Regions from separate parts of the Streptomyces sp. NPDC093984 genome, predicted to be linked through region 2. Evidence: predicted binding sites of a transcription regulator. Region 2 holds the regulator's gene; each other region holds the start of a gene.
The links. The regulator HrcA, encoded in region 2, represses chaperone genes, less so after heat shock. The targets are predictions, from matches to a motif close to TTNGCACTCNGNNNNNCNGAGTGCNAA.

Region 1: a site for HrcA is predicted at 2,539-2,565, ahead of groL (chaperonin GroEL). Genes of this name have one in related genera too.
Region 3: a site for HrcA is predicted at 2,769-2,795, ahead of groES (co-chaperone GroES). Genes of this name have one in related genera too.

The regions. Positions count from the first base shown of each region.
Region 1 covers NZ_JBIWIM010000008.1:151,962-157,535, forward strand. Annotated here, with positions in the region: SAM riboswitch class I at 1-40, shown strand, start outside; gene thrC (threonine synthase) at 59-1,339, shown strand; gene ACIRC0_RS27490 (MoaD/ThiS family protein) at 1,393-1,668, shown strand; gene ACIRC0_RS27495 (cold-shock protein) at 2,118-2,321, shown strand; gene groL (chaperonin GroEL) at 2,726-4,351, shown strand; gene ACIRC0_RS27505 (NADH:flavin oxidoreductase) at 4,562-5,574, shown strand, end outside.
Region 2 covers NZ_JBIWIM010000003.1:801,473-807,046, forward strand. Annotated here, with positions in the region: gene ACIRC0_RS15805 (nitronate monooxygenase) at 1-803, opposite strand, end outside; gene dnaJ (molecular chaperone DnaJ) at 1,039-2,175, opposite strand; gene hrcA (heat-inducible transcriptional repressor HrcA) at 2,176-3,195, opposite strand; gene ACIRC0_RS15820 (MBL fold metallo-hydrolase) at 3,392-4,126, shown strand; gene ACIRC0_RS15825 (DUF3097 domain-containing protein) at 4,181-4,993, shown strand; gene ACIRC0_RS15830 (Uma2 family endonuclease) at 4,971-5,561, opposite strand.
Region 3 covers NZ_JBIWIM010000002.1:266,866-272,439, forward strand. Annotated here, with positions in the region: gene ACIRC0_RS09095 (methyltransferase domain-containing protein) at 1-760, opposite strand, end outside; gene ACIRC0_RS09100 (polysaccharide deacetylase family protein) at 791-1,750, shown strand; gene ACIRC0_RS09105 (polysaccharide deacetylase family protein) at 1,747-2,556, shown strand; gene groES (co-chaperone GroES) at 2,942-3,250, shown strand; gene groL (chaperonin GroEL) at 3,369-4,994, shown strand; gene ACIRC0_RS09120 (ester cyclase) at 5,075-5,574, opposite strand, start outside.

The DNA of each region.
Region 1 (5,574 bases), on a different contig from region 2:
TTCCGTCTCACGGCGAGGTGCGTCGTGGGGAAGATGAGGAGAAAGGGCCTCGCCTGACATGGCTGTGCAGACAGTTGCAAGCACCACCGACTCCGTGAACCTCGGCCCCGCCGCGGCGCTGTCCTGCCGCGAGTGCGGCCACCGGGTGCCGCTCGGCCCGGTCTTCGCCTGCGAGGAGTGTTTCGGCCCGCTGGAGGTCGCCTACGACTTCTCGGGCTACGACAGCGAGGAGCTGCGGAAGCGCATCGAGGCGGGCCCCGCGAACATCTGGCGCTATGCGCCGCTGCTGCCGGTCCCGGCGGACGTCGCCGACAAGCCGAACCTCAACCCGGGCTGGACCAAGCTCGTCAAGGCCGACAACCTGGCGCGCGAGCTGGGAGTCACCGGCGGGTTGTATGTGAAGGACGACTCCGGTAACCCGACGCACTCCTTCAAGGACCGCGTGGTCGCCCAGGCGCTGGAGGCGGCGCGCGTCTTCGGCTTCACCACCCTGTCGTGCTCCTCCACCGGCAACCTCGCGGGCGCGGTCGGCGCCGCGGCGGCCCGCGCCGGCTTCCGCTCCTGCGTGTTCATCCCGCACGACCTGGAGCAGGGCAAGGTCGTCATGGCCGCGATCTACGGCGGCGAGCTCGTCGGCATCGAGGGCAACTACGACGACGTGAACCGCTTCTGCTCCGAGCTGATCGGCGACCCGGCGGGCGAGGGCTGGGGCTTCGTCAACGTCAACCTGCGGCCGTACTACGCGGAGGGCTCCAAGACCCTGGCGTACGAGATCGCGGAGCAGCTCGGCTGGGAGCTGCCGGACCAGATCGTGGTGCCGATCGCCTCCGGCTCGCAGCTGACGAAGATCGACAAGGGCCTGCAGGAGCTGATCAAGCTCGGGCTCGTCGAGGACAAGCCGTACAAGATCTTCGGCGCGCAGGCCGAGGGCTGCTCGCCGGTGTCGACGGCGTACAAGGCGGGCCACGACGTCGTACGGCCGCAGAAGCCGAACACGATCGCCAAGTCGCTGGCGATCGGCAACCCGGCCGACGGCCCGTACGTCCTGGACATCGCCCGCCGCACGGGCGGCGCCGTGGAGGACGTGACGGACGAGCAGATCGTGGACGCCATCAAGCTGCTGGCGCGCACCGAGGGCATCTTCGCCGAGACGGCGGGTGGCGTGACCGTCGGCGTCACGCGCAAGCTGATCGAGAACGGTGTCCTCGACCCGGCGAAGACGACGGTCGTCCTCAACACCGGGGACGGTCTGAAGACGCTGGACGCGGTGGCCGGCACGGGGCTGACCGCGACGATCCGTCCTACCCTCGAGTCCTTCCGCGAGGCCGGTCTCGTCTGACCCTCCGCCCGCCACAACCCACCAGCCGTACCCCGACCGGAGGTCATCCCCCGATGAGCGTCACCGTCCGCATCCCCACCATCCTGCGCACCTACACGGGCGGCCAGGCCGAGGTCACCGCCGAGGGCGCGACCCTCGCCGAGGTCATCGCCGACCTGGAGAAGAACCACACCGGCATCGCCGCCCGCGTCCTGGACGACCAGGGCAAGCTGCGGCGCTTCGTCAACGTCTACGTGAACGACGACGACGTCCGCTTCGAGCAGGGTCTTCAGACCGCCACCCCGGACGGCGCGGGCGTCTCCATCATCCCGGCGGTCGCGGGCGGCTGACGGTCGTTCGGACGCCTGATCATTACCCTCGGTAACGCAGGTAACCGAGAGTTCATCGAATTGCCCTCTCCGTGAGAGAAACGGAGGGGGCAATTCTGCATGGTTGAGCGGGGTACAGTTGGGGAACGCGCTCCCGGACTCCCCTTCCGGGCCCGCGATCACCTGCCGCGGGCCCGACAAGAAGCAGCCAAACTGTGCAGGGCTTTTGCGCCATTCATTCCCTTTACCCGGCCCGACTTGCCCTGAATTCGGGTGAATTCTCCGTACATTCCCGACCGGTCGGACCCCGAATTCTCGTCCGATTGACCTGTTGCAGACGGCAGTTGGACAGATACATTCAGCCGCGGTCGACGCGTTCCGGCGCACGCCCCCAACCGTTGGGGGGTGAGGTCTGACCCGGATCCGCGAAGTGTGGATCTGTGCAAGGGCCAGTAATAGGGGAGTTAGGCATGGCTCAGGGCACCGTCAAGTGGTTCAACGCGGAGAAGGGGTACGGCTTCATCGCGGTCGACGGTGGTGCGGACGTCTTCGTCCACTACAGCGCGATCCAGATGGACGGCTACCGCACCCTTGAGGAGGGCCAGCGGGTCGAGTTCGAGATCTCGCAGGGTCAGAAGGGGCCGCAGGCGGACATGGTTCGCCTGGCCGGCTGAAGTTACGCGCCGACGCTGAACTGTTCGACGTGTCGAGGGGCTCGTATCCCGTCCGGGGTACGGGCCCCTCGGTCGTGTCCGGCCGTGGTCCCCGGGGGCGCGCGGCGGCGTCCACCTGCGGATCATGCTCCCGAGTTCACCCCCGGTCCCCGAGAGCCGCTTGCGCCCGCCCGTCACCCGACCACCACCCCCCAACGAGCCCGCTCCGCGGGCGCGCCTTGCACTCGGACGGGGCGAGTGCTAATCATTGGCGTTAGCACTCTGAAGGTGAGAGTGACAACAGAAGGACCGGGTCGGTGAGGCCGCGGGCCGGGTGGGGCAAGGAACCTCCGGCCGGGGCCGTCCGTCGCGGGCGCGGGCGCGGTCCGAAGGAATCACCCCCAGTCCTGGAGGGACCACTTCACATGGCCAAGATCATCGCGTTCGACGAGGAGGCGCGGCGCGGCCTCGAGCGCGGCATGAACCAGCTCGCGGACGCCGTGAAGGTGACGCTCGGCCCCAAGGGCCGCAACGTCGTCCTCGAGAAGAAGTGGGGCGCCCCCACGATCACCAACGATGGTGTCTCCATCGCCAAGGAGATCGAGCTCGAGGACCCGTACGAGAAGATCGGCGCCGAGCTGGTCAAGGAAGTCGCCAAGAAGACGGACGACGTCGCCGGTGACGGTACGACCACCGCGACCGTGCTCGCCCAGGCGCTGGTCCGCGAGGGCCTGCGCAACGTGGCCGCCGGTGCCAACCCGATGGGCCTGAAGCGCGGTATCGAGAAGGCCGTCGAGGCCGTCTCCGCCGCCCTGCTCGAGCAGGCCAAGGACGTCGAGACCAAGGAGCAGATCGCCTCCACGGCCTCCATCTCCGCCGCCGACACCCAGATCGGCGAGCTGATCGCCGAGGCCATGGACAAGGTCGGCAAGGAAGGCGTCATCACCGTCGAGGAGTCGCAGACCTTCGGTCTGGAGCTCGAGCTCACCGAGGGCATGCGCTTCGACAAGGGCTACATCTCGGCGTACTTCGCCACCGACATGGAGCGTATGGAGGCCGTCCTCGACGACCCCTACATCCTGATCGCCAACTCCAAGATCTCCTCGGTCAAGGACCTGCTCCCGCTCCTCGAGAAGGTCATGCAGTCGGGCAAGCCGCTGCTGATCATCGCCGAGGACGTCGAGGGCGAGGCCCTGTCGACCCTGGTCGTCAACAAGATCCGCGGCACCTTCAAGTCCGTCGCCGTCAAGGCCCCGGGCTTCGGCGACCGCCGCAAGGCCATGCTCGGCGACATCGCCATCCTCACGGGCGGCGAGGTCATCTCCGAGGAGGTCGGCCTCAAGCTGGAGAACGCGACCCTGGACCTCCTGGGCCGCGCCCGCAAGGTCGTCATCACCAAGGACGAGACCACGATCGTCGACGGTGCCGGCTCCGCCGACCAGGTGCAGGGCCGGGTCAACCAGATCCGCGCCGAGATCGAGAACAGCGACTCCGACTACGACCGCGAGAAGCTGCAGGAGCGCCTGGCGAAGCTCGCCGGCGGTGTCGCGGTCATCAAGGCCGGTGCCGCCACCGAGGTGGAGCTCAAGGAGCGCAAGCACCGCATCGAGGACGCCGTCCGCAACGCGAAGGCGGCCGTCGAGGAGGGCATCGTCGCCGGTGGTGGCGTGGCCCTGGTACAGGCGGCGCAGAACTCCTTCGAGAAGCTGGACCTCGACGGTGACGAGGCCGTCGGCGCCGAGATCGTCCGCAAGGCCCTGACCGCCCCGCTGACCCAGATCGCCGTCAACGCCGGCCTCGAGGGCGGCGTCGTGGTGGAGAAGGTCCGCAACCTCACCCCGGGCCACGGCCTGAACGCCGCGACCGGTGAGTACGTGGACATGATCGCCGAGGGCATCATCGACCCGGCGAAGGTGACCCGTTCCGCGCTGCAGAACGCCGCCTCCATCGCCGCGCTGTTCCTCACCACCGAGGCCGTCATCGCCGACAAGCCGGAGAAGGCCGCCGCGCCCGCCGGTGGCGGCATGCCGGGCGGTGACATGGACTTCTGATCCTTCCGAGGATCGGTACCAGTCCTTCCGTACGAGGGCGGCACTCCCTGTCTGTGGCAGGGGGTGCCGCCCTCGGGCGTGTCCTGGATCACGCGGGCGTCCCACCCGGCCGGGAATGTGGGCCGGCGCATAGGCCGTTGCTTCAGAAGCTGCAACAATGCGCGCGCACATACCAGTCGGTTAACACAGCGATCCCGAGGAGCCCCTCACGTGACCGTCACCACGCCCGCCTCCCGCGCGGCCCAGATCCTGTCCCGCCCGATCGCGCTGGGTGGCCTCACCGTCCCGAACCGGATCGTGATGGCGCCGATGACCCGCATGTTCTCCCCGGGCGGCATTCCAGGTGAGGACGTGCGCTCCTACTACGCGCGCCGCGCCGCAGCCGGCGTCGGGCTGATCGTCACCGAAGGCACCTACGTCGGCCACGAGTCGGCCGGCCAGAGCGACCGCGTCCCGCGCTTCCACGGCGAGGAGCAGCTCGCGGGCTGGGCCAAGGTCGCCGAGGACGTGCACGCCGCCGGTGGCACGATCGTCCCGCAGCTGTGGCACATCGGCATGGTCCGCAAGCAGGGCGAGCCCCCCTTCGCGGACGCTCCCGCCGTCGGCCCCTCCGGTCTCGTCACCGCCGGCGCCGAGCCGACCGGCAAGGCGATGACCCAGCAGGACCTGGACGACGTCATCGACGCGTTCGCCCAGGCCGCCGCGGACGCCGAGCGCATCGGCTTCGACGGCGTGGAGATCCACGGCGCCCACGGCTACCTCGTCGACCAGTTCCTGTGGGCGGGCACCAACCGCCGCACGGACGCGTACGGCGGTGACCCGGTGGCCCGCACCAAGTTCGCGGCCGAGATCGTCGCGGCGGTCCGCGAGCGGGTGTCTCCCGATTTCCCCGTGCTCTTCCGTTACTCGCAGTGGAAGCAGCAGGACTACACCGCCCGGCTCGCCGAGACCCCCGAGGAGCTGGAGGCGATCCTCACCCCGCTCGCGGCGGCGGGCGTGGACGCCTTCCACGCCTCCACGCGCCGCTACTGGCTGCCCGAGTTCGAGGGGTCCGACCTCAACCTCGCGGGCTGGACGAAGAAGCTCACCGGCAAGCCGACGATCACGGTGGGTTCGGTGGGCCTGGACGGCGACTTCCTCCGCGCGTTCCAGGGTGAGGGCGCCCCGGTCAAGACCCTCGACAACCTCCTGGACCGGCTGGAGTCGGAGGAGTTCGACCTGGT
Region 2 (5,574 bases):
GCCCGGGTCAGCTCGGTGCGGACGAAGTGGGGGTCGGTCAGCGCCTGCTTGTGCGCGGGGTGGGCGCCGGACTCGGGGGTGGCGAGGAACGCGGTGCCGAGCTGGGCGGCGCTCGCGCCCGCGGCGAGGACGGCGGCGATCTGGCTGCCGCGCATGATGCCGCCGGCGGCGACGATCGGAATGCTCACGGTCTCGCGGACCTGGGCCAGGAGCGAGAGCAGCCCTGTGCCGGCGCCGTCGTTCTCGTGACTGTCCCGGTGGGTGCCCTGGTGGCCGCCGGCCTCGACGCCCTGTGCGATCACCGCGTCGGCGCCGGCCTCCTGCACGGCCAGGGCCTCCTCGGCGGTGGTCGCGGTGACCAGGGTGAGGGTGCCGAGGCGACGCAGGGAGTCCAGGACGTCCGGGGCCGGGACCCCGAAGTGGAAGGAGACCACCGGGACCGGGTCGTCGAGGAGGACGGCGAGTTTGGCGTCGTAGCCGTCGTCACGGCCGCTGTCGCGGTCGCCGAGCTCGGTCTTGTACCAGGTGGCCTCGCCGGCGAGCTGGTTGGCGTAGACCTCGACGGCGGCCGGGTCGGCGTGGTCCGGCTGCGGCATGAAGACGTTCACGCCGAAGGGGCGGTGGGTCAGCCCGCGGAGCTGCTTGATCTCCTGGTACATCCCGTCGGCGGTCTTGTACCCGGCCGCGAGGAACCCCAGGCCACCGGCCTCGGACACGGCGGCGGCGAGCTGCGGCACGGAGGCGCCGCCGGCCATGGGGGCCTGCACGATCGGGTGTGGGAAGAGATCGGTCAGGGTGGACATGACGGCATGTTGTCACGCCCTTCGAACAAGTCCGAATCCACCGGTCCCGTGGCGTGCGCCAGGGGAAACGGCTCCGGTCCCCCCGACGCCGGGTGGTATCCCGACGCCGGGCGCCCAAGACCGCTCACCGTCCGTTGAACGCGTCCTTCAACCGCGAGAACAGGCCCTGCTGCCCCGGCTGACCGTGCCTCCCGGGGGCCAACCCCCGGCCCCCCGGCCGACCCCAGCACTCACCTCACCGTCCGTTGAACGCGTCCTTCAACCGCGAGAACAACCCCTGCTGCCCGGGCTGGAACTGCCCCTGTGGCCGTTCCTCGCCGCGCAGCTTCGCCAGTTCGCGCAGCAGTCGCTCCTGCTCCGGGTCCAGCTTGGTGGGCGTCTGGACCTCGACGTGGACGACCAGGTCGCCCCGGCCGCCGCCGCGCAGATGCGTGACACCGCGGTTGTGCAGCGGGATCGACTGCCCGGACTGCGTACCGGGACGGATGTCGACGTCCTCGAGGCCGTCCAGCGTCTCCAGCGGCACCTTCGTGCCGAGGGCCGCCGCCGTCATCGGGATGGTGACCGTGCAGTGCAGGTCGTCGCCGCGGCGCTGGAACATCGGGTGCGGCAGCTCGTGGATCTCGACGTAGAGGTCACCGGCGGGACCGCCGCCGGGGCCGACCTCACCCTCGCCCGCGAGCTGGATCCGTGTGCCGTTGTCGACACCGGCCGGGATCTTCACGGTGAGCGTCCGCCGCGAGCGCACCCGCCCGTCACCGGCGCACTCCGGGCACGGGTTCGGGACGATCGTGCCGAAGCCCTGGCACTGCGGGCAGGGCCGGGAGGTCATGACCTGGCCCAGGAAGGACCGGGTGACCTGCGAGACCTCACCGCGGCCACGGCACATGTCACACGTCTGCGCCGATGTACCGGGCGCCGCGCCCTCGCCGTTGCAGGTGTTGCAGACGACGGCCGTGTCGACCTGGATGTCCTTCGTCGTGCCGAAGGCCGCCTCGTCCAGCTCGACCTCGAGCCGGATCATCGCGTCCTGGCCCCGGCGGGTGCGCGAGCGCGGACCGCGCTGCGACGCCGTACCGAAGAACGCGTCCATGATGTCGGAGAAGTTCCCGAAGCCGCCCGCACCGAAGCCGCCCGCGCCGGCGCCGCCCGACTGGGACAGCGGGTCGCCGCCGAGGTCGTAGACCTGCTTCTTCTGCGGGTCCGAGAGCACCTCGTACGCGGCGTTGATCTCCTTGAACCGCTCCTGCGTCTTCGGATCGGGATTGACGTCCGGGTGCAGCTCGCGGGCGAGCCGGCGGAACGCCTTCTTGATCTCTTCCTGCGACGCGTCGCGGCGCACGCCGAGTACGGCGTAGTAGTCCGTGGCCACTTACGACTCCGCCAGGATCTGTCCGACGTACCGTGCCACCGCTCGTACCGCTCCCATCGTTCCCGGGTAATCCATGCGGGTCGGTCCGACCACGCCGAGTTTCGCTACTGCCTCGCCGCCCGAACCGTAGCCCACGGAGACGATGGACGTGGAGTTGAGTCCTTCGTGCGCGTTCTCATGGCCGATACGTACCCGCATGGCCGGATCCTTCGCCTCACCCAGCAACTTGAGGAGCACGACCTGCTCCTCCAGCGCCTCCAGCACGGGGCGGATGGTGAGAGGGAAGTCATGCGCGAAGCGGGTCAGGTTCGCGGTGCCGCCGATCATCAGCCGCTCCTCGGTCTCCTCCACCAGCGTCTCGAGGAGGGTGGAGAGCACCGTCGAGACCGTGCCGCGGTCCTCCGGCTCCTCGAACGCCTCGGGCAGATCCTGCACGAGTTGCGGGACGTCCGCGAAGCGGCGGCCGGCGACCCGGCTGTTGAGCCGCGCGCGCAGGTCCGCGAGCGACGTCTCGCCGAACGGCGCCGGGCAGTCGATCATGCGCTGCTCCACCCGGCCGGTGTCCGTGATCAGCACGAGCATCACACGCGCGGGTGCCATCGACAGCAGCTCCACATGGCGCACGGTCGAACGCGTCAGCGACGGGTACTGCACCACGGCGACCTGCCGGGTGAGCTGTGCGAGCAGCCGCACCGTGCGCGCCACCACGTCGTCGAGGTCGACGGCGCCCTCCAGGAAGTTCTGGATCGCGCGGCGCTCGGGCGGGCTCATCGGCTTCACGGCCGCGAGCTTGTCGACGAAGAGGCGGTAGCCCTTGTCCGTGGGAATGCGTCCTGCGCTGGTGTGCGGCTGGGCGATGTACCCCTCGTCCTCCAGCGCGGCCATGTCGTTGCGGACGGTGGCCGGGGAGACGCCGAGGTTGTGCCGCTCGGTGAGGGCCTTGGAACCCACCGGCTCTTCGGTGCCGACGTAGTCCTGGACGATGGCGCGCAGCACCTCGAGCCTGCGTTCACTGAGCATCGCGCACACCTCCAGCGGTCATGTCCCCTTGGCGCTTCCCCTGGCACTCTGCACTTGCGAGTGCCAGCATTCCCCGGCCCAGTGTACGGCTGTCGGGTACACACCCGGCAAGGGCGGGCGCCGGTGCCGTACCGAGGTGTACCGACCTGTACCGGCCTGTCCTGCCGGGTAGGGCGCCTGCGGATAGCGTCGCCGTATGACGGTGTTGTGGGAAGGGTCGGGGTGGGAGGCGCTCGGCGCGCGCGTGGGGCGGGCCAGGCTTCCGGTCTGGGACTGCACGGCCGGGCTGGTGGTGGGCGACAGCGCGGCGCTGCTGGTCGACGCCGGATCGAGCGTGGCCGAGGGAGCGCGCTTGCGCGGCGATGCGGAGCGGCTGCTGGAGCCGCTCGGCGGAGACCGTCGTGTGACGCATCTCGCGCTCACCCATCCGCACTTCGACCATGTCTTCGGGGCGGCGGCGTTCGCGGGCGCGGAGGTGTTCGGGGCGGTGGGCATCGACAGGGTGCTCGCGTACGGACGGGGGGAGCTGGTCGCGGACGCGGTGCGCAACGGTCTGGATCCGGCGGAGGCGGCCGAGGCGGCGGACGCACTGGTCCGCCCGCGCCACCAGGTCTCCGGCGAGTGGACGCTGGACCTGGGCGGGGTCCAGGTGCTGCTGGCGAATGTGGGCCCGGGCCACACGGCCCATGACCTGGTGGTGTTCGTCCCCGGGGACCCGGAAGCGGTGTTCTGCGGGGACCTGGTGGAGGAGTCCGGCGAACCGCAGGCGGGCCCGGACGCGATCCCCTCGCACTGGCCGGCGGCCCTGGACCGGCTGCTGGAGCTGGGCGGGGAGGACGCGGTGTACGTGCCGGGGCACGGGGCGGTGGTGGACGCGGGGTTCGTACGGGCCCAGCGGGACGAACTTGCGGCCCGTTTCGGCGTGTCGTAGCGACTTCCGGCGTGTCGTGCGACCTCGCGGACGCCTTCTCCTATCGTCATCCGAATGCGCCAGTACTCTCCGGATCTCACCCCTCCGTGGAAGAAGCCGAAGCCCGTCCCGGAGGTCCCGGCGGACCCCGGCCTGGTGGTGGAGGAGCCGCGCACGGGGTTCTGCGGCGCGGTGATCCGCTGCGAGGCGGGCACGGTGACGCTGGAGGACCGCTTCGGCAAGCACCGGGTGTTCCCGCTGGAGCCTGGGGGCTTCCTGCTGGAGGGCCGGACGGTGACGCTTGTCCGTCCCAAGGCCGCCGTGCAGCGCCCCACGCGTACGGCGTCGGGGTCGGTCGCCGTTCCGGGAGCGCGCGCGAGGGTGGCCCGGGCCGGCCGTATCTACGTCGAGGGCCGTCACGACGCGGAACTGGTGGAGAAGGTCTGGGGCGACGACCTGCGCATCGAGGGCGTGGTGGTGGAGTACCTGGAGGGCGTCGACGACCTGCCGTCGATCGTCGAGTCCTTCGCCCCGGGCCCGGACGCGCGTCTCGGTGTCCTGGTGGACCACCTGGTCCCCGGCACGAAGGAGTGGCGGATCGCGCAGTCGGTGACGAGCGAGCACGCGCTGGTGGTCGGGCACCCGTACATCGACATCTGGGAGGCTGTGAAGCCGGCGTCGCTGGGTATCGCGGCGTGGCCGACGGTGCCGCGGGGGCAGGACTGGAAGACGGGGGTGTGCCGGGCCCTGGGCTGGCCGTCGGACAATACCGGCGCGGTGTGGCAGGCGATCCTGAAGCGGGTGGGGTCTTACAGGGACCTGGAGCCGGAGTTGCTGGGGCGGGTGGAGGAGTTGATCGACTTCGTTACGGCCGGTTGTGGGGCTTGATGCCCTTGTAGGTGCCGAACTCGGTGGTGTCCAGCTCGATGCCGAGCGGCTTCAGCGGCACCGGCGCCCCGAACTTGGTCACCCGTTGCAACTGGTAGTCAGCTTCCTCGCCGGTGCCCGTCGGCTCGGTGAGCAGGACACAGTGCCCCACGATCGGGTCGATGATCAGGTAAATAGGCACGCCGCCCGCGGCGTAGATCGAACGCTTGACGTCGTAGTCACGCTCGACACTGGTCTTGGACACGACCTCGACGACCATGCTGATCAGCTTCGACGGCATCAACTGCCCCGCACGCGGTCCGACGCCCCTCTCCACCAGTACGAGGTCCGGCAAGGGTTCACTGGTTTCTTGCAGGATGGCGACGGCCACCGTCTGCAGCCTCCTCCAATTCCGGCGCGGGAACTGGTCGAGAACCGCTTCGACGATGTCGATGTGCACCAGATCCGGCGCCGCCATCATCACGATTTCCCCCCGGAGGAGTTCGGCCTTGTATCCCTCGGGAACCTCGAGGTTCTCGAAGAACTCCACGACATCGGTGGTCATCGGTCGGTCGTCCACAGCGGTCATCTCCGCAGCCCTC
Region 3 (5,574 bases), on a different contig from region 2:
CCGCCTCCTTCACGTCCCCGCCGTCCGAGATCCACTCGGCCTCCGCCTCGTCGGGCACCGCCTCGTGCGGGATGCCCGGCGCCACCTTCAGGGCGGCGTGCGGCGCCTGCAGGGCCGTGGCCACCGCCCAGGACAGCGGGGGCGAGTACGCCTCCGGGTCGAAGATGCGGCCGCGTCCTCCCCGCCGCGCGGGATCGACGAAGACGGCGTCGTAGGAGGAGACGTCCACCTCGGTGACGTCGGCCTCGCGGACCTCGATCAGGCCGGCGAGGCCCAGCGCGTCGGCGTTCGCGCGCGCCACGGCCGCCGTCAGCGGGTCGCGGTCCACGGCCAGGACTCGGATGCCGGCCCGGGCGAGCGCGATGGCGTCGCCGCCCACGCCGCAGCACAGGTCGGCGACGGAGGTCACCCCGAGGGCCCGGAAGCGCTCGGCGCGGTGGGTGGCGACCGTGGCCCTGGTGGACTGCTCGACGCCGTTCGGGGTGAAGAACATCCGCTGTGCGTCGCCCACGCCGAACTTCGCCGCCGCCCGCTCCCGCAGCCGTGCCTGCGCGAGGGCCGCGGAGACCAGCTCGGCGGGGTGCTCGCGGCGCAGCCGGGTGGCGACGGCCAGCTCCCGCGCCGGGTCGGTGCCGCGCACCTCGTCCAGGAGGGCGCGGCCCTCGGGGGTGAGCAGGGAGGCGAAGGAGAGGTCGTTCACCCGGTCATTGTCGGCCAGTCGGTGGATGGCGTGCGCCGGGTCGCGGTGTCGGCCCGCCATGGCCCCCGGTGGCTGGAAGGATCCGGCACCATGCGACTCGTAGGACAAGATTACAAAAAGTGCGCAAAATGCATTGATGTGCGTGTGCCGCGCTTGACGGGTCCTGGGTCGACGGTCGCGGCCCGCGCGGGCCTCGCCGTCCTGGTCGCCACCGCCCTCGCCGCCGGGTGCACCGGCAGCGAAGGGGTGCACGGCGCGCACGGCCCGCAGGAGCCCTTCAGGCCCCCGGCGGCGCGCGCCCTCGACGAGTACGCCACCAAGTTGCGCGCCGCGTACGCCCAGCGCGTGGCCGCCGCCAAGCGCTGGGGACTGAAGAAGGTGCCGCTGGTCGCGCCCCCGCCGCCGGAGAACAAGCCGGTGATCACCTTCCGCAAGGGCTTCGAGGTGCAGGACGGCGACGACCTGCCGCCGATCTTCACGACCATCCCCACCAAGGACAGGGTCGTCTTCCTCACCATCGACGACGGCGACGAGAAGGACCCGGCGTTCCTGCGGATGATGAGCGACCTGAAGATCCCGTACACGGCGTTCCTCAGTGACTACCTGATCAAGGACGACTACGGGTACTTCCGGAAGATGCGCGACCGTGGCGTCACGCTCAACAACCACACCCTGCACCACCCCTACCTGCCGGGGCTGTCGTACGAGGACCAGCGGCAGGAGATCTGCGGGATGCAGGACGTGATGGAGGAGCAGTTCGGCAGGCGCCCGACCGTCTTCCGGCCGCCGTTCGGGAACTACAACCGGGACACCCTGCGCGCCGCGAAGTCCTGCGGCATCAGATACGCGCCGATCTGGGACGAGGAGGTCTACGTCGACCACTGGGAGTACCGCGAGTGGGACCGGAGCCTGCACCCCGGGGACATCGTGCTGACGCACTTCCGCGGCCGGGCGGACTGGAACGGCACGATGCCCGACGTGATCCGCAGGTTCCTGAAGAAGGTGACCGACGAGGGGTACGCGGTGGCCCGCCTGGAGGACTACCTGTGAGGGCACGGCGGCTGCGCGCGCTGCTGGCGGGGATCCTGGCCGCCGCGGTCCTGGCCGGGACGGCGGGCTGCGCCCAGTCCGTCGACCCCATCGAACGGCTGGGCAAGAAGGCGGCGCAGAGGGTGCGCAGGTCGTACGGTCCGCACGAGGGGGCGTACCGCCACTGGGGGCTCACCGCCCCGCTCGCGCCCGCGCCCAGACCCGCCCGCCCCCTGCCCCGGCACGCCGGTCCGGAGCAGGAACTGCCGGAGGTCCTCGACCGCGTCCCCACCCGCGACAAGGTCGTCTTCCTCACCTACGACGAGGGCGCGGAGCGGGACCCCCGGTTCGTCGAGATGGTCCGGGACCTGCGGCTGCCCATCAGCGTGTTCCTCCCGGACACGGCCGTCGGACCGGTGTACGCGCGACTCGCGCGGCTACGGGCGGCAGGGGCGACCATCCAGAACCGCACCCCGGACCACGCCGGACTGCGCGGCCGGCCCTACGCGGAGCAGCGCGCCCAGATCTGCGCCGGGCGGGACCGGCTGCGCTCCCGCCTGGGCCGGCGGCCCGTTCTGTTGCGCCCGCCCTACGGCAGATACGACCGCACGACCCTCCGGGCCGCGGCGGACTGCGGCATCAAGGCCCTGATCCTGTGGCGTCCGGCGCACGCCTACGGAAGGTCCACGGCCCTCCATCCGGGCGACATCCTCCGCCCCCACGAACCCGGCCGCCCCCTGACCTCCCTGACCACGGAAACGACCCGGGTCCTGCGCCGCCTACAGGCGAGCGGGTTCACGGTGGCCCGCTTGGAGGACTACCTCTGACGGGGGGCCGGGCGGTGGGATCAGCCTGCCCGGCGCTTGAGGACGGGGTGTCGGGCCGTCAGGCCGTCGGGCCGTCGGGCCGTCAGGTCGACAGGGGGTTCGGGCCGTCAGGTCGACAGGGGGTTCGGGGGCGGAGCCCCCAGGGCGGTCACCCCCTCCGGTGAACACCAGGCCCCGGGCAACCGAACTCACCGCGGCGCGCGCCGCGGGCATTGGCACTCCGCTTGACCGAGTGCTAATCGCGGTCATAGTCTCGGCTCTGGCACTCACCACCGGAGAGTGCCAACAAAGCGACGGGCAGGTCCGGCACCCGCGACGACGGATCGACCTGGTCGCCACCTCAGACAGTTAACCCCGTGAGATCTCCGAAGGGGGAGGTCGGATCGTGACGACCGCCAGCTCCAAGGTTGCCATCAAGCCGCTCGAGGACCGCATCGTGGTCCAGCCGCTGGACGCCGAGCAGACCACGGCCTCTGGCCTGGTCATTCCGGACACCGCCAAGGAGAAGCCCCAGGAGGGCGTCGTCCTGGCCGTGGGCCCGGGCCGCTTCGAGGACGGCAACCGCCTTCCGCTCGACGTCAAGGTCGGCGACGTCGTGCTCTACAGCAAGTACGGCGGCACCGAGGTGAAGTACAACAACGAGGAGTACCTCGTTCTCTCGGCCCGCGACGTGCTCGCGATCATCGAGAAGTAGTTCACCCCGAAGCACTCCTGCTTTGAGCTGCGCCCCTGGCCCCCGCGACCGTTAAGAGAAGCCGGGCGCCCGGGGCGCAGTTTCGTTCATCCAGATTTCCGAGAGGGCTCCCGCTGCCATGGCGAAGATCCTGAAGTTCGACGAGGACGCCCGTCGCGCCCTCGAGCGCGGCGTCAACAAGCTGGCCGACACGGTCAAGGTGACCATCGGCCCCAAGGGCCGCAACGTCGTCATCGACAAGAAGTTCGGCGCCCCCACCATCACCAACGACGGCGTCACCATCGCCCGTGAGGTGGAGATCGAGGACCCGTACGAGAACCTCGGCGCCCAGCTGGTCAAGGAGGTGGCGACCAAGACCAACGACATCGCGGGTGACGGCACCACCACCGCCACCGTGCTCGCCCAGGCGCTGGTGCGCGAGGGCCTGCGGAACGTCGCCGCGGGCGCCTCCCCGGCCGCCCTGAAGAAGGGCATCGACGCCGCCGTCAAGGCCGTCTCCGACGACCTGCTGGCCACCGCGCGCCCGATCGAGGAGAAGTCCGACATCGCCGCCGTCGCCGCGCTGTCCGCCCAGGACCAGCAGGTCGGCGAGCTGATCGCCGAGGCGATGGACAAGGTCGGCAAGGACGGTGTCATCACCGTCGAGGAGTCCAACACCTTCGGTCTGGAGCTGGACTTCACCGAGGGCATGGCCTTCGACAAGGGCTACCTGTCGCCGTACTTCGTGACGGACCAGGAGCGCATGGAGGCCGTCCTCGACGACCCGTACATCCTCATCAACCAGGGCAAGATCTCCGCCATCGCGGACCTGCTGCCGCTGCTGGAGAAGGTCATCCAGGCAGGCTCCTCCAAGCCGCTGCTGATCATCGCCGAGGACCTCGAGGGCGAGGCCCTGTCCACCCTGGTCGTCAACAAGATCCGCGGCACCTTCAACGCGGTCGCCGTCAAGGCCCCCGGCTTCGGTGACCGCCGCAAGGCGATGCTGCAGGACATGGCGGTCCTCACCGGCGCCACGGTCGTCTCCGAGGAGGTCGGCCTCAAGCTCGACCAGGTCGGCCTGGACGTGCTGGGCTCCGCCCGCCGCGTCACCGTCACCAAGGACGACACCACGATCGTCGACGGCGCCGGCAAGTCCGAGGACGTCGCGGGTCGCGTCAACCAGATCAAGGCCGAGATCGAGACCACGGACTCCGACTGGGACCGCGAGAAGCTCCAGGAGCGCCTCGCGAAGCTGGCCGGCGGCGTGTGCGTGATCAAGGTCGGCGCCGCCACCGAGGTGGAGCTGAAGGAGAAGAAGCACCGCCTGGAGGACGCCATCTCCGCGACCCGCGCCGCGGTCGAGGAGGGCATCGTCTCCGGTGGTGGCTCCGCCCTCGTCCACGCCTCCAAGGTGCTGGCCGACGGCCTCGGCAAGGAGGGCGACGAGGCCACCGGTGTCGCCATCGTGCGCCGCGCGGTCGTCGAGCCGCTGCGCTGGATCGCCGAGAACGCGGGCCTGGAGGGCTACGTCATCGCCTCCAAGGTCGCCGAGCTGGAGAAGGGCAACGGCTACAACGCCGCCACCGGCGAGTACGGCGACCTGATCAAGGCCGGCGTCATCGACCCGGTCAAGGTCACCCGCTCCGCCCTGGAGAACGCCGCCTCCATCGCCTCCCTGCTCCTGACGACCGAGACCCTGGTCGTCGAGAAGAAGGAAGAGGAGGAGCCCGCCGCGGCCGGCCACGGCCACGGTCACTCCCACTGACGTACGTCCCACGTCGCAGAAGGCCCGGCACCCCGAGGGGGTGCCGGGCCTTCCCGCTGCACCCGCGTCGTTCCACCGCCCTACTGCTCCAGCTCGTCCAGCGCCCCCAGCTGCTCCATCAGACCCAGCTGGTCGTGCTGCCACCAGGTCTCGGCGATCTTCGCGTCCTCACCGAAGCGGAAGAGGGTCATGCCGGACATGCTGACCTTCCTGCCGGTGGACGGGATGCCCAGGAACTCGCCCTTGTGCGTGGCGTCCCAGGTCCACCGCGCGCACACCCGGTCGCCCTGCTCGATCAGGTCCTCGATCGTGAAGGTGAAGTCGAAGGCGTCCCGCCACATCCGGTACTCGCGCCGGATGGCGTCCAGGCCGATGGTGTCCTGCGGGTTGACGGGGTCGTGGCTGTGGCAGCCCTCCGCGATCAGGTCGTTCAGCGGTGGCAGTTCGCCCGCCGTCGCCAGCGTGTCGAACAGGCGCCGCACCGCATCCGTGTACAGCTGCTCGTCCCGCACCACCTCCAGATCGACGAAGGTGGGCATCTCGTCGCACAGGGCGACCATGTCGCGGAAGACCTGGTCGG